3 regions of the Streptomyces sp. WAC03905 genome follow, and region 3 is predicted to be linked to each of the others. Evidence: riboswitches for the same ligand, from Rfam matches in the RefSeq annotation. Region 3 holds a riboswitch; each other region holds the start of a gene.
The links. A riboswitch is a leader RNA that binds a small molecule or an ion and turns the genes downstream of it on or off. The one in region 3 is predicted to bind cyclic di-AMP.
Positions count from the first base shown of each region.

Region 1: another riboswitch for cyclic di-AMP. It lies ahead of AC2RP6_RS24045 (transglycosylase family protein); the one in region 3 lies ahead of AC2RP6_RS12185 (M23 family metallopeptidase).
Region 2: another riboswitch for cyclic di-AMP. It lies ahead of AC2RP6_RS08945 (M23 family metallopeptidase); the one in region 3 lies ahead of AC2RP6_RS12185 (M23 family metallopeptidase).

Region 1 is NZ_JBXYDZ010000003.1:4,763,785-4,768,811, forward strand. Features, by position in the region: gene AC2RP6_RS24035 (cytochrome P450 family protein) at 1-84, shown strand, start outside; gene AC2RP6_RS24040 (transglycosylase family protein) at 155-1,222, shown strand; cyclic di-AMP (ydaO/yuaA leader) riboswitch at 1,503-1,673, shown strand; gene AC2RP6_RS24045 (transglycosylase family protein) at 1,677-2,381, shown strand; gene eno (phosphopyruvate hydratase) at 2,660-3,940, shown strand; gene AC2RP6_RS24055 (FtsB family cell division protein) at 4,030-4,518, shown strand; gene AC2RP6_RS24060 (DUF501 domain-containing protein) at 4,602-5,027, shown strand, end outside.
Region 2 is NZ_JBXYDZ010000003.1:1,383,234-1,388,260, reverse strand. Features, by position in the region: gene AC2RP6_RS08955 (aspartate aminotransferase family protein) at 1-991, shown strand, start outside; gene AC2RP6_RS08950 (tyrosine-protein phosphatase) at 1,020-1,811, opposite strand; cyclic di-AMP (ydaO/yuaA leader) riboswitch at 2,123-2,300, shown strand; gene AC2RP6_RS08945 (M23 family metallopeptidase) at 2,305-3,285, shown strand; gene AC2RP6_RS08940 (SGNH/GDSL hydrolase family protein) at 3,449-4,234, shown strand; gene AC2RP6_RS08935 (MBL fold metallo-hydrolase) at 4,348-5,027, shown strand, end outside.
Region 3 is NZ_JBXYDZ010000003.1:2,176,045-2,181,071, forward strand. Features, by position in the region: gene AC2RP6_RS12175 (HPr family phosphocarrier protein) at 77-358, shown strand; gene AC2RP6_RS12180 (GntR family transcriptional regulator) at 647-1,321, opposite strand; gene AC2RP6_RS12185 (M23 family metallopeptidase) at 1,526-2,326, opposite strand; cyclic di-AMP (ydaO/yuaA leader) riboswitch at 2,340-2,498, opposite strand; gene AC2RP6_RS12190 (M16 family metallopeptidase) at 2,713-4,080, opposite strand; gene AC2RP6_RS12195 (M16 family metallopeptidase) at 4,101-5,027, opposite strand, start outside.

The DNA.
Region 1 (5,027 bases), 2.6 Mb from region 3:
ATGCGAGGGCTTCGTACTCTTCCCGTTCGCTTCACGGTTCAAAACACTTGCGCGGGATCTGATGAAAAGTCAGATCCTGCTTGAACTTGTGACAATCGTTCGAAGGCCGCTAGGTTCTGCCGTTACCCCGCTGTTATGCGAAAGGTGATCCCTCATGCTCTCCGGGAACGGCCGTCACAGACGCCCCCGCCAGGTCCCCGCGCTGGTCGTCACAGCCGGAGTCACTGGCTCTGCGCTGGCCATGCCGCTGCTCGCCGCCACCAGCGCCACCGCTGCCGAAACCACCACCTGGGACAAGGTGGCCGAGTGCGAGAGCGGCGGCTCGTGGAGCGCCAACTTCGGCAGTGGCGCCTACGGCGGCCTCCAGTTCACCCAGGAGCAGTGGCAGAACGCCGGCGGTCTGGACTTCGCGGAGCGGGCCGACCTCGCGAGCCGCTCGCAGCAGATAGCGGTGGCCGAGCGCGTGCTGGCCTCGCAGGGGCCGCAGGCCTGGCCGCTGTGCGCGGCCTCCGCCGGGCTCGACCAGCAGGGTCCGGCCGCGGTCGTCGACCCCGGTCTGCCCGGCAGCCCCACCGCGGTGGGCCCCGCCCCGTCCCGGCCGGACGACGCGGTTCCGTCCACCAAGGGCGGCAAGCCGGCGACCGACTTCGGGCTGTCGACCGAGGAGACCCCGAGCCCCTCGGGCACCCCCTTCCTGATCCCCGACGCGCCGTCCCTCGGGCTGCCCGTCATGCCCGCGCCCGACGTCCCGACGACGCCTCCGGCCGACCCGGGCACCCCGGTCGTCCCGACCGACCCGACGACCCCGCCGGTCGGCCCCACCGACCCGACGGCCCCGGTCCTCCCGTCGGACCCGGCCGACCCGACGGCTCCGACGACGCCCACGACCCCGCCGGTCACCCCGAGCCCGTCCCCGTCCGACCCGACCGCCCCCGTGGCACCGACGACCCCGGCGACCCCGGAGACCCCGGAGGCCCCGGGCGCCACACCCGTCGAGGGCAACGGCAAGCACCGCGGTGCGCCCTCCCCCGAGGAGAGCGCCCCGTCTGACGCCGTGTCGGACCCCGTCTACACGGTGCAGGCGGGCGACAGCCTGGCGACCATCGCGGTTGCCAAGGGCGTGAAGGGCGGCTGGAGCGGCCTCTATGCGGCCAACGAGCAGGTCATCGGTGAGGACGCCGACCTGATCAAGCCCGGGCAGAACCTGGATCTAACCACGTAATAAGGACAGTTGGTTCGCCCGGAAAGACCTTGATTGTCTGTTTTCGGCAAGTGAGACATGTGTCTCTTCCGGTCAACTGGCGTGTCCCGCCCGGGGGCTTCCGCAAACCCCGGTCTCACCTGCGCAAACACCCCTGCGGAGAGCGCAAGTAGGGGCCCTTTCTCCCCGATGTTCCTCGTTGAACATCGGGGAGAGCTGTGTCTACCTTCTGAATCGCTCGCCACCGCGAGCTCCTTCGACCGCATCGCCGAGTCCTGCCGGCGGACGGGGGGAACAGTCGTCGCGTAAAGCGCCGAAGGCAGGAGCGGGGGACCCAAGGTAGGTGCCGCGAGCGGCCGTTGAGAGACGGTCGTGCAGCGGCTTGGGGTTAAGCGGTGCGCTAGGTCGCACCGCCGGGCACTCACGGGCCCGAACCCGACAGCTCACCTCGTAGGCGTCGGTGAGGAGAAACCTCATGCTGCTTTCCGGCAAGGGCAAGCACCGTCGCGGCTCCAAGGCCGTCCGCATCGTCACGCTCGCAGGTGTCGCCGGTGTGGCCGTCGCCGCCCCCCTGATGACCGCGGGCGCCGCCAGTGCCGCCACCGCGTCCGAGTGGGACAAGGTCGCGCAGTGCGAGTCCGGTGGCAACTGGGCCATCAACACGGGCAACGGCTACTACGGCGGCCTGCAGTTCTCGTCCTCCACGTGGGCGTCGTTCGGCGGCAAGTCGTACGCCGCGCAGGCCAACCAGGCCTCGAAGGCGCAGCAGATAGCCGTGGCCGAGAAGGTCCTGAAGAAGCAGGGCAAGGGCGCCTGGCCGCACTGCGGCAAGGGCCTGTCGAACTCCTCGTACACCGGCGGCTCCTCCGAGACCCCGGCTTCCACGAAGCCGAAGGCCGAGCCGAAGAAGACCGAGACCAAGAAGACCGAGACCAAGGCCGCGCCGAAGAAGGAGACCAAGCGCGCCGAGGCCCCGGTCACCCGCTCCGAGCGCACCGAGGCCCCGGCCGCGCCGAAGACCGGCAACGGCTCGTACGAGGTGAAGGCCGGCGACACCCTGGGCACCATCGCCGAGGCCAACGGCGTCAAGGGCGGCTGGCAGCAGCTGTTCGAGCTGAACAAGGACATCGTCTCGGACGCCGACCTGATCTTCCCGGGTCAGAAGCTGAAGCTCAGCTGACCGCTGCGGCAATAGCCGCAAAAGCGTACGCAACGCGCAGAATTCCCACCGCCCGGCGCCCTTCCCCCCACGCGCCGGGCGGCGGTGTGTGCGGCAGCGGAACCCCCGTCACCCGGGGTCCTATGTCCGGGAAGAGGGGTATTCGGGCCCTTTTTCGTCCCAGGACCCGGGCGGTCGGCAGGGCGAGTGCCCGGATCCGGTTAGGCTCTAGTCGGCCAGGCCATCCCACGGCCTGACGCCACCGCACACCCAGCGTCACATCCCAGAAGGAGATGCTCGTGCCGTCCATCGACGTCGTCGTAGCCCGGGAAATCCTGGACTCCCGAGGCAACCCCACGGTCGAGGTCGAGGTGGGCCTCGACGACGGCAGCACCGGCCGTGCTGCCGTTCCGTCCGGCGCCTCCACCGGTGCCTTCGAGGCCATCGAGCTCCGTGACGGTGACCCCAACCGTTACATGGGCAAGGGTGTCGAGAAGGCCGTCCTCGCCGTCATCGAGCAGATCGGCCCGGAGCTCGTCGGCTACGACGCCACCGAGCAGCGCCTGATCGACCAGGCCATGTTCGACCTGGACGCCACCGACAACAAGGGCTCGCTCGGCGCCAACGCCATCCTCGGCGTCTCCCTCGCCGTTGCGCACGCCGCGTCCGAGGCCTCCGACCTCCCCCTCTTCCGCTACCTCGGCGGTCCGAACGCGCACCTGCTGCCCGTTCCGATGATGAACATCCTCAACGGTGGGTCGCACGCCGACTCCAACGTCGACATCCAGGAGTTCATGATCGCCCCGATCGGCGCGGAGTCCTTCTCCGAGGCGCTGCGCTGGGGTGCCGAGGTCTACCACACCCTCAAGAAGGTCCTGCACACCAAGGGCCTGTCCACCGGTCTCGGTGACGAGGGCGGCTTCGCCCCGAACCTGGAGTCCAACCGCGCCGCGCTCGACCTCATCATCGAGGCCATCAAGCAGGCCGGCTACACCCCGGGCACGGACATCGCGCTCGCGCTCGACGTCGCCGCGTCCGAGTTCTACAAGGACGGCCAGTACGAGTTCGAGGGCAAGTCCCGCTCGGCCGCCGAGATGACGGACTACTACGCCGAGCTCGTCGAGGCGTACCCGCTGGTCTCCATCGAGGACCCGCTGTTCGAGGACGACTGGGACGGCTGGAAGACCATCACCGACCGCCTCGGCTCCAAGGTCCAGATCGTCGGTGACGACCTGTTCGTCACCAACCCGGAGCGCCTGGCCCGCGGCATCGAGGAGGGCTCCGCGAACGCCCTGCTCGTGAAGGTGAACCAGATCGGTTCGCTGACCGAGACCCTCGACGCCGTCGAGATGGCCCAGCGCAACGGCTTCAAGTGCATGATGTCGCACCGCTCCGGCGAGACCGAGGACGTCACCATCGCCGACCTCGCCGTCGCCGTGAACTGCGGTCAGATCAAGACCGGCGCCCCGGCCCGCTCGGACCGCGTCGCCAAGTACAACCAGCTGCTGCGCATCGAGGAGATCCTCGACGACGCCGCGGTGTACGCGGGCCGCAGCGCCTTCCCGCGCTTCAAGGGCTAATCACGCTCTGCCTCCGTACGTCCCCGCACTCGGTCCCGTACCGTGTGCGGGGACGTATTGCGTAGTGCGTACCTAGGGGAGGCGGACCAATGGCCGGGAACCGGGATCGGTTCTCCACCTTCTCCACGGCCACGCGGCTCAAGCAGCTCGGTGAGCGGACCGCGGCCCACGTCTACCGCTCGCAGTCGCGCCGGCAGGTGCGCCGCAGCCGCCTCACCGGCAGGGCCGCGCTCCTGGTGCTCGTCCTCTGTACGCTGGTGGTCGCCCTCGCGTATCCGATGCGCCAGTACGTGTCCCAGCGCTCGGAGATCGCGGAGCAGCAGCGGGCCGCCGCGACGGCGCGGGAGCGCCTGGAGCGGCTCCGCGACGAGAAGGCCCGCTGGCAGGACGACGCCTACGCGGAACAGCAGGCGCGCAAGCACCTGCACTTCCTGCGCCCGGGGGAGGTCGGCTACATCATGAGCGACCCCGGGGCCCGGCCCCCGGAGCCGCACCGGACCGGCCAGGCCGGCTCGGACCGCCCCTGGTACTCCAACGTCTGGGACGGCGTCGACAAGGCCGACCGCCCCGGCGACTGAGCACGCCGGCACCGGAGCCCCGGGCATCCGGTACCGCAGTACCGCAGCACCCATCCACGAGAACGAAGAGACTTCCTCCAGGCATGCAGACGCCCCCGCCCCAGACCGACCGGACCGAGCCGACCGACGCGGACATCGAGGCGTTCGAGCAGCAGCTCGGCCGCCCGCCGCGCGGGCTGCGCGCCATCGCGCACCGCTGCCCCTGCGGGCAGCCCGACGTGGTGGAGACCGCGCCGCGGCTCCCCGACGGCACCCCCTTCCCGACGCTGTACTACCTGACGTGCCCGCGCGCGGCCTCCGCCATCGGCACGCTGGAGGCCAACGGCGTGATGAAGGAGATGCAGGCCCGGCTCGCCGAGGACCCGGAACTCGCCGCCGCCTACCGGGCCGCGCACGAGGACTACATCCGCCGCCGCGACGCCATCGAAGTGCTCCAGGGCTTCCCGAGCGCCGGTGGCATGCCGGACCGGGTCAAGTGCCTGCACGTGCTCGTCGGCCACTCCCTGGCC
Region 2 (5,027 bases), 790 kb from region 3:
GCTGAAGTTCGCCCGTTACGCCACCGGGCGGCCCAGGATCCTCTACTGCGACCACGCCTTCCACGGGCTGACGACCGGCTCGCTCTCGGTCAACGGCGAGGGCGGGTTCCGGGACGGCTTCGGCCCCCTGCTGCCCGACACCGAGATCGCGCTGGGCGACCTGGCCGCCTTGGAGCGGGAGCTGAAGCGCGGCGACGTGGCGGCCCTCGTCGTCGAGCCGATCCAGGGCAAGGGGGTCCTCGCCGCCCCGCCCGGCTTCCTGCTCGCCGCTCAGGAGCTGCTGCACCGGCACAAGGCGCTGCTGATCGCGGACGAGGTGCAGACCGGACTGGGACGCACCGGCGACTTCTACGCGTACCAGCACGAGCCCGGCGTCGAGCCCGACCTGGTGTGCGTCGCCAAGGCGCTGTCGGGCGGCTACGTGCCGGTCGGCGCGACCCTGGGCAAGGACTGGATCTTCAAGAAGGTCTACTCGTCGATGGACCGGGTGCTCGTGCACTCGGCGAGCTTCGGGTCCAACGCGCAGGCGATGGCGGCCGGGCTCGCGGTGCTCTCCGTCATGGAGGACGAGGCGCTCGTCGCCCGAGCGCGGGCCACGGGCGACCTGCTGCGCGGACGGCTCGCCGCCCTGGTGGACGACTACGAGTTGCTCCACGAGGTGCGCGGGCGCGGGCTGATGATCGGCATCGAGTTCGGCCGCCCGTCCTCGCTGGGCCTGCGCAGCCGCTGGACGATGCTCCAGGCGGCCCGCAAGGGCCTCTTCGCGCAGATGGTCGTGGTGCCGCTGCTGCAGAAGCACCGCATCCTCACCCAGGTCTCCGGGGACCACCTGGAGGTGATCAAGCTGATTCCGCCGCTGGTGCTGGACGAGCGGGACGTCGACCGGTTCGTCGGTGCCTTCCGCGAGGTCATGGACGAGGCGCACGGGGGCTCGGGCCTGATGTGGGACTTCGGCAGGACGCTGGTGAAGCAGGCCGTCGCGGCGCGCTGACGGCCTGCGCCGCCCGCTGGCGGCGCGATCAGACCAGCAGCCGGTCGCGGAGCCGGTCGAGGGTCTCGGGGGTCAGCCCGAGGCCCTCCGCCAGGTAGCGGTCCACCCCGCCCCAGCCCTCGTCGATGGTGTCGAAGGCGGCGACCAGGTACTCGGCGCGGGCGTCGAAGAGCGGCGCGAGCAGCTCCATCACCTCGGGCGAGCGGGCCTCAGGGGACGCGGAGCTGCGGCGCACCCGGTAGCGGCGGTGGGGGGCGTTGGACTCCAGGTAGTCCGCCACGATCGCCTCGCGCTCGACGCCGACCGCGAGGAGGGTGACGGCGACGGACAGGCCCGCCCGGTCCTTGCCGGCCGCGCAGTGCAGGAGCGCGGGGACGCTGTCCTCGGCGATGGCGCGGACGACCCGGCCGTGCTCGGCCGTGCGCTCGCGGATGATCCGGCGGTAGGAGTCCGACATCCGGGCCGCCGCCCTGCCGTCGCCCAGGATCACGCGGAGCCGGTCCAGGTCGCCGTCACGGACCAGCCGCCAGAACTCCCGGCCGTCCGCCGGGTCCGAGAGCGGGATGTTGACGTTCCGTACGCCGGGCAGTTCGACGTCCGGGCCCTCCAGGGCGTGATCGGCGCCGTTGCGGAAGTCGAAGATGGTGTGGAGTCCGAGCGAGCCCAGGAACTCTGCATCGGTTTCGGTGGCATGTGCGAGATGTCCGCTTCGGAAGAGTCGTCCCGTCCCGACCGTTCGTCCATCAGAAGTCGGCAATCCGCCCACATCACGGAAATTGCGCACCCCGGTCAGCTCCGGCTCCTGTATCTGCTGGGTCAAGAGAACCCCTCCGCCTCTCGCGTGGCCACTGTCCGAATTGAGCTACTTGGCGCCAACTTGCCATCACCGGAGGCGAGATCGGGCACGTCCCCGTGAGCCAGATCATACGGTGACCGTGAGTGCCTGATCGCCCGGACCGAATGGCCCGGTGGGGACGGCTGTTGACGGAGCGGAATGGACGGAGGGTGACCGGAATTCCGGCGGCCCCTCATGCCTGTTAATCCGTCAGGGAATTCGCGGCTTGTTCGGCGTGCCCGCAAGGGATTACCTTCGCGATCGATCCGGGTGGACCGCCGAATCCTGCCGCCGCCCGGAAACCGCAACCGAACCATTTCGCGCGGCAGGAGCGGGGGAACCAGGTAGGCCGCCGTTCCGGAGATCTTTTCTCCGGAACGGCTCGGGGTGAAGCCGTTCATGTCCCGTACATGTACGGCCGGACATCTCCAGTCCGAACCCGACAGCTCACCTCGCAGGCGCCGGAGAGGAATCCGCCATGCCTGCAAAGGGTAAGCACCGCCGTCCCAAGTCCCTTTCCCTTCCCCGCGGATTCGCGGCCGCAGGCACCGGCGGAGCGGCCCTCGCCCTGCCGCTGCTCGGTGCCGCCGGCGCCCACGCGGCCGGCGCCCCGGCAGCGGCCCCCGCCGTCGCACCCGCGGTCGCCGCGCAGGCCCCCGCCGCACTCCGGGCCGCGCCCGCCGCTCCCGCGACCGCCGTGCAGGCCGCGCCGACCGTCTACACGGTCGTCCCCGGCGACTGCCTGTCCGAGATCGCCGCGGAGCGCAACCTCCCCGGCGGCTGGCAGCGGCTGTACGCCGAGAACCGCGAGGCGGTCGGCGCCGACCCGTCGCTGATCCACCCCGGCCTGAAGCTGACCCTCGGCGGCCGCGGCGAGGCCTCCCCGGCCGACGCCGTCCCCGCCCCGCGCACCGCCCCCGAGGCCGCCCCGCAGGCCGCCCCGAAGACGGCCCCGAAGGCGCAGAAGCCGGCCGGCCGGGCCGCCGCCCCGCAGGCGCCGCGGGAATCCGCCCCCCAGGCCCCGGCCGAGGCCCCCGCCGCGCGACCCGCCGGCTCCGGCTTCGTGGCCCCGGTCGGCGGCGGCATCTCCACCCAGTACAAGGTCGCCGGCGCCATGTGGTCCTCCGGCTACCACACCGGCGTCGACTTCATCGCCGCCATGGGCACCACCGTCAAGGCCGTCGGCGCGGGCACCGTCGTCTCCGCCGGCTGGAGCGGCGCGTACGGCAACGAGGTCGTCATCCGCCACGCGGACGGCAAGTACTCCCAGTACGCCCACCTCTCCCAGCTGTCCGTCTCCTCCGGGCAGAGCGTCACGGCCGGCCAGAGCATCGGCCTCTCCGGCTCCACGGGCAATTCGACCGGCCCGCACCTGCACTTCGAGATCCGCACGAGCCCCTCCTACGGCTCGGACATGGACCCGATCGCCTACCTCCGCTCGAAGGGCGCCAGCCTCTGACGGCACCGGCCGACGGAGCACCGACACGCGTGGGGCCGGGACCCGAGGGGGGTCCCGGCCCCACGTGTACTTATTCCTTATGCCCGGCGTGGTACAGATCACGGCCCGTCAACCCCTCATTACGTTGGCGTAGGTTGCTCGCGGGAGTGAAGGATGGGTTCTCGTGGCAGCGACGACGACGAAACTCAAGACCATCGGCTCGTACGCGGCGATCGGGGACAGCTTCACAGAGGGCGTGGGGGACCCGGGGCCGGGTGATTCTTTTCTCGGCTGGGCGGACCGGCTCGCCGTGCTCCTGGCCGATCAGCGCGACGAGCACGACTTCCGGTACGCGAACCTCGCGGTACGCGGGAAGCTCCTCGACCAGATCGTGGCGGACCAGGTACCGAGGGCCAAGGCCCTCGCCCCGGACCTGGTCACCTTCTGCGCGGGCGGCAACGACATCATCCGGCCCGGCAGCGACCCCGACGACGTGGCGGAACGGTTCGAGGCGGCCGTGGCCGACCTCACCGGGGCCGTCGGCCAGGTCATGATCACCACCGGCTTCGACACCCGGGGGGTGCCCGTACTCAAGCACCTGCGCGGCAAGGTCGCCACGTACAGCGCGCACGTGCGCGCCATCGCCGACCGCTACGACTGCCCGGTCCTCGACCTCTGGTCGCTGAGGTCCGTGCAGGACCGCCGCGCCTGGGACGCCGACCGGCTGCACCTGTCTCCCGAAGGTCACACCCGCGTCGCCCTGCGCGCCGCGCAGGTGCTCGGCCTGGAGGTCCCCGCCGACCCCGACCAGCCGTGGCCGCTGTTGCGCCCGCGCGGCTCGGTGGACGTGACCCGCGACAACATCCAGTGGGCCCGCGAGTACCTGGTGCCGTGGATCGGCCGCCGACTGCGCGGCGAGTCCTCCGGCGATCACGTCGAGGCGAAGCGGCCGGACCTCCTGCCGCTGTAGGGGGCCGGGCGCACGAGGGGGCGGAGCGGCAGGCGGAATCCTTCGGGGCCGGTGTGCGTTGGGATGGTCGTAGTGAGACGACCGCACCGACCCCACCCCTCCCTGGAGGCGCTTTGACCGGCTCCCGTCCCCTCCGCCCGCGGCTGCGCGCCCTGCGGCCCGAAGCCTTCGGCGCGGACCCGTCCGGCGCCCGGCTGGAGCGGATCCGCCGCTCGCCGAACTTCGCCGACGGCGTCTTCCAGAACCCGGTCGGGGCCCGGAACAGGCCCTCGGGGTCGATGGCGGAGTTCGCGAAGATCTACTTCCACCGCGAGCAGCGGATCCGGCGCAGCCCCGGGGCTGCGATTCCGGTCCACCCGACGACCCTCGCCGACCTGGCGAAGCCGCCGGTCAGCGGACTGCGCCTGACGTGGATGGGGCACTCCAGCGTGCTCGCGGAGATCGACGGGCACCGGGTGTTGTTCGATCCGGTGTGGGGTGAGCGCTGCTCCCCCTTCCCCTTCGCCGGTCCCAAGCGGCTGCACCCGGTGCCGGTACCGCTGGCCGCGCTGGGCGACGTCGACGTCGTGGTCGTCTCCCACGACCACTACGACCACCTTGACCTGCCGACGATCAAGGCGCTGGCCGGTACGGACACGGTCTTCGCGGTCCCGCTCGGAGTCGGTGCGCACCTGGAGCGCTGGGGCGTGCCGGCGGACCGGCTGCGCGAGCTCGACTGGAACGAGACCACGAAGATCGGCGGGCTGTCCCTCACCGCGACCCCCGCCCGGCACTTCTGCGGCCGAGGCCTGCG
Region 3 (5,027 bases):
CCGAGGGCCGGTCCGAGCATTCGGGGCGCCGTGAGAGACTGGTCTAGACAACCGTAAGAACCTGAAGGGCATCACCATGGCAGAGCGCCGCGTCAACGTCGGGTGGGCCGAGGGCCTGCACGCTCGTCCCGCCTCGATCTTCGTCCGTGCGACGACCGCTTCCGGCGTCCCGGTGACCATCGCGAAGTCCGGCGGCGACCCCGTCAACGCCGCCTCCATGCTGGCGGTGCTGGGCCTGGGCGCCCAGGGCGGCGAGGAGATCGTCCTCGCCTCCGAGGCCGAGGGCGCGGAGGCCGCACTGGACCGCCTCGCGAAGCTGGTCGCCGAGGGCCTCGAAGAGCTGCCCGAGACGGTCTGACCCTTCGGGTTCACCCGGACACGTCCGCCGGAGCCGCGGTCCTCACGAGAGGGCCGCGGCTCCGGCGTGTGCGCGCAGACCCGGGAGCGGGCGCGGCTCGGACGCAAGCGCGCAATCGGCCAAGTGCGCAGTCACGCACGTGCGCAATCGGCCGGAGTTCACGGAATGCATGCGGCCGGCGATCCCGACGGCGCCGCGCATCGTTTCCGGGCGCTGCGCGTGAATTCGGCGCGGCGAATCGTCGCGCCCCGGAATTCTCGCGATTCCACCCTTCGTATACGGCTCCTGTTAATGCCGACCGCCCGACATGTTTACGGCAGGTTGCGAAGTGCTCACCGGCCACCGCCGCAACCGGTGCGCGGCGGCCGCGCGATCGGCGTGGACCACGGCCAGGTTCCGCGCCCGCTCGGCGTCGCCGCGCGCCACGGCGTCGACGATCGCGCCGTGCTCCGCCCAGGACTCCGCGGGCCGGGCCGGTGCCTCCACCACGAACATCCACGCCACCTTGTGCCGCATCTGGGTGAGCAGCGCGATCAGCCCGGGGCTGCCGGACGCCTGCGCGAGCGTCTCGTGGAACCAGGCCCCGAGGGCCCGCAGGTCCTCGCCCTGGCCTCGCCGGGCCCGCTCCTGACCCAGCCTGACCAGCCCCCGCAGCACCTTGAGGTGCGCGTCGGTGCGGCGCCTGGCGGCCCGGGACGCCGCCAGCGGCTCCAGCAGCATCCGCAGCTCCAGCAGGTCCGCCGCCTCCTGCGGGGTCGGCTCGGCCACCGCGGCCCCGGCGTGGCGGCGCGTGGTCACGAAGCCTTCGGACTCCAGGGTGCGCAGGGCCTCGCGCACCGGCACCCGCGAGACGCCGTACCGGCGGGCCAGGACCTCCTCGGTGAGCCGGCCGCCCGGCTCGAACACTCCGGAGACGATGTCGTCGCGAATTGCCGTGCATACCGCGTGGGCAGGAATACGCAAGACCGAACCTCCGCCTGTTTCCGACCGCCAGCCCTCGTGCACGCGCGTCACGCGCGCACGGAGACTCCATTGCAGCACAGCAATATTTCGAGAGCGGACGTAAATCCGAAACATTGCAGAGGAAGGCGAAAACACGAAGACCCCGGCTCGGGAGGCGGGGTCTTCGTGAAGCGGGTGCGCGGTGCTCGGTGAGCCGCGGACGGGTCAGAGGCTGACGCCGTGCGAGCGCAGGTACGAGATCGGGTCGATGTCCGAGCCGTACTGCGAGCCGGTGCGGGCCTCGAAGTGCAGGTGCGGGCCGCTGGAGTTGCCGGTGGAGCCCGACAGGCCGATCTGCTGGCCCGGGGTGACCTGCTGGCCGACGGAGACGTTCAGCGAGGACATGTGGCCGTACTGCGTGAACGTGCCGTCGTTGTGCTTGATGACGACGTTGTTGCCGTACGCGCCGCCCCAGCCGGCCTCGACGACGGTACCGAAGCCCACCGCGTGGACCGAGGTGCCGGAGGCGGCGTGGAAGTCGATGCCGGTGTGGCTGCCGGAGGACCACATGCCGCCGCCCGCCTTGTACTGCGTGCTGACGTAGGAGTCGTCGAGCGGGGAGACGAAGGTGTTGAGGCGCTTGCGCTCCTCCTCGCGGGCGGCGCGCTCGGCGGCCTCGCGCTCCGCCTTCGCCTTGGCCTCGGCGAGGCGCTTGGCCTCGGCGGCCTTCTGCTTGGCGTCGGCCTCGGCCTGGGCCTTGGCCGCGGCGTGCTCGGCGGCACGCTGCTGGGCCTCGGCCTGGTCCTCGATGTCGCCCGCCAGGTCCTCGGCGACGACGACGGCACCCAGCCCGTTCTCCGGGGCGGAGCTGCTGTGGTTGTCCGCGGCGAAGGCCGGGGCGGCGAGGGAGCCGACCACGCCCGTGGTGGCGATCGCGGCGATACCGGCGTAGCCGGCGGTCTTCTTGCTCAGGCGGCTGGAACCACGGTGCTTGCCGGTACCAGCGGGACGACTGCCAAACGCCATGAAGGGTTTGATCCTTTCCTTCCTTCTCGCCTACCGGGTTAGCTGACGGGTTCGGAGCAGGAAGGTCTCCTACGGGCCTCCTCTTGCGAGGGGGTCCGATTCACCCCAGGGACTGATGTGGGTCCCCGGCTCCCCAGGCTCGCGCCTGACGGGGACTCGGCGATCGCTGTCCGGTGCCGCGGGTGCGGCGGGCACAACTGACGGACAGCACGCATGACGCTAGGCGGATCATCAGTCAATCGCCAAACAGACGCGCCTTTTTGTTGCGTACGCCACATCCCATACGAGCAACCTCGCCACTAAACGGACAAAAGGGGTTCCGGCGGAAAGCCGCCGGAACCCCTTGAAAGGTGCGTCAGTTGCCCGTCATCCGGGCTTGCGCGACGTCAGTTGGTGACGACCGCGACGTCACCGATCCCGAGGGCCCGCACGGGCTCCTCGATCACCGCGGCGTCGCCCACCAGGATCGTGACCAGGCGGTCCGCCGGGAAGGCCTGTACGACGGCCGTGGTGGCCTCCACCGTCCCGGTTTCGGCCAACTGCGCGTACAGCTGCGCCTGGTAGTCGTCCGGCAGCTCCTGCTCGACCTGGTCGGCCAGGGTGCCCGCGACCGAGGCGGCCGTCTCGAACTTCAGCGGGGCCACGCCCACCAGGTTCTGCACGGCCACGTCGCGCTCGGCGTCGGTCAGACCGTCCTCCGCGAGGGTGCGCAGCACCTTCCAGAGGTCCTCCAGCGCCGGGCCGGTGTTGGGGGTGTCCACCGAGCCGCTGATGGCGAGCATGGAGGCGCCCTTGCCGTCGGCGGTGGAGCGCAGCACCTGCCCGAAGGCGCGCACGCCGTAGGTGTACCCCTTCTCCTCGCGCAGCACCTTGTCCAGGCGGGAGGTGAGGGTGCCGCCCAGGCAGTACGTACCCAGCACCTGGGCCGCCCAGACGCGGTCGTGGCGGTCCGGCCCGATGCGCCCGATCAGCAGCTGCGTCTGGACCGCGCCCGGCCGGTCGACGATGACCACGCGGCCGGTGTCGTCCGCGGTCACCGGCGGCACGGGGCGCGCCTCGGCGGTGTCACCGGTCCAGGCGCCCAGGGTGTCGGCCAGTACGGCGTCCAGGTCGATGCCGGTCAGGTCGCCGACGACCACCGCGGTGGCGGTGGCGGGCCGCACGTGGGCCTCGTAGAAGGCGCGCACGGCCGCGGAGTCGATCCGGGCGACCGTCTCCTCGGTGCCCTGGCGCGGCCGGGACATCCGCAGGGACGCCGGGAAGAGCTCCTTGGAGAGCTGCTTGGCGGCGCGGCGCTGAGGGTTGGCCAGCTCGTGCGGGATCTCGTCGAGCCGGTTGCGCACCAGCCGGTCCACCTCGGCGTCGGCGAAGGCCGGCGCGCGCAGTGCCTCGGCGAGCAGGCCCAGCGCCTTGGCCAGCCGGGAGGCGGGCACCTCCAGGGAGACCCGCAGGCCCGGGTGGTCGGCGTGGGCGTCGAGGGTGGCTCCGCAGCGCTCCAGTTCGGCCGCGAACTCCTCGGCGGAGTGCTTGTCGGTGCCCTCCGACAGGGCGCGCGCCATGATGGTCGCCACGCCGTCCAGGCCCTCGGGCTCGGCGTCGAGGGGCGCGGTGAGGTTCATCTCGACCGCGACGACCTGCTGGCCCGGCCGGTGGCAGCGCAGCAGGGTCAGCCCGTTGGGCAGCGTCGCGCGCTCGGGGGCCGGAAAGGCCCACGGCTGCGGCTCGCCGGCCTGCGGGCGCGGGTGGAAGGTCATCGTGACGGCTGCGGTGTCGCTCACTGCTCCGCCCCTTCGTTCTCGTCGCTGTCGGCGTTCTCTTCGCCCTCTGCGGCCTCGGCCGCGAGGGGCTCGTAGACGAGCACCACGCGGTTGTCCGGTCGCAGTCGGGCCGCGGCCACGGCCTGCACCTCCTCGGCGGTGACGTCGAGCACGCGCCGGACGGCGGTGAGGGCCAGCTGCGGGTCGCCGAACAGCACCGCGTACCGGCACAGTTCGTCGGCGCGGCCGGCCACCGTGCTCAGCCGGTCCAGCCATTCGCGTTCCAGCTGGGCCTGGGCGCGCTCCATCTCCTCGGCGGTGGGGCCCTCGGCGGCGAACCGCGCGAGCTCCTCGTCGACGGCCGCCTCGATGGCGGGGATCTCGACCCCGCTGGAGGTCTTGACGTCCAGCCAGCCGAGCGACGGCGCGCCGGCCAGGCGCAGCACGCCGAAGCCCGCGGCGACGGCGGTCTGGTCGCGGCGTACCAGGCGGTTGTGCAGCAGCGAGGACTCGCCGCCGCCCAGGATGGTCAGCGCCACGTCGGCGGCGTCGCACTCGCGGGTGCCGTCGTGCGGCAGCCGGTAGGCGGCCATCAGCGCGCGGGCCGGGACGTCCTCGACGATCTCCTCGCGCAGCTGCTCGCCGATGATGTCGGGCAGCGAGCCGTCGCGGGGCGGCTGCTTGCCGTCGTGCGAGGGGATGGTGCCGAAGTACTTCTCGATCCAGGCGAGCGTCTGCTCGGGGTCGATGTCACCCACGACCGACAGCACCGCGTTGTTGGGCGCGTAGTACGTACGGAAGAAGGTGCGCGCGTCCTCCAGGGACGCGGCGTCCAGATCGGCCATGGAGCCGATCGGGGTGTGGTGGTACGGGTGGCCCTCGGGGTACGCCAGGGCCGTCAGCCGCTCGAAGGCGGTGCCGTACGGGACGTTGTCGTAGCGCTG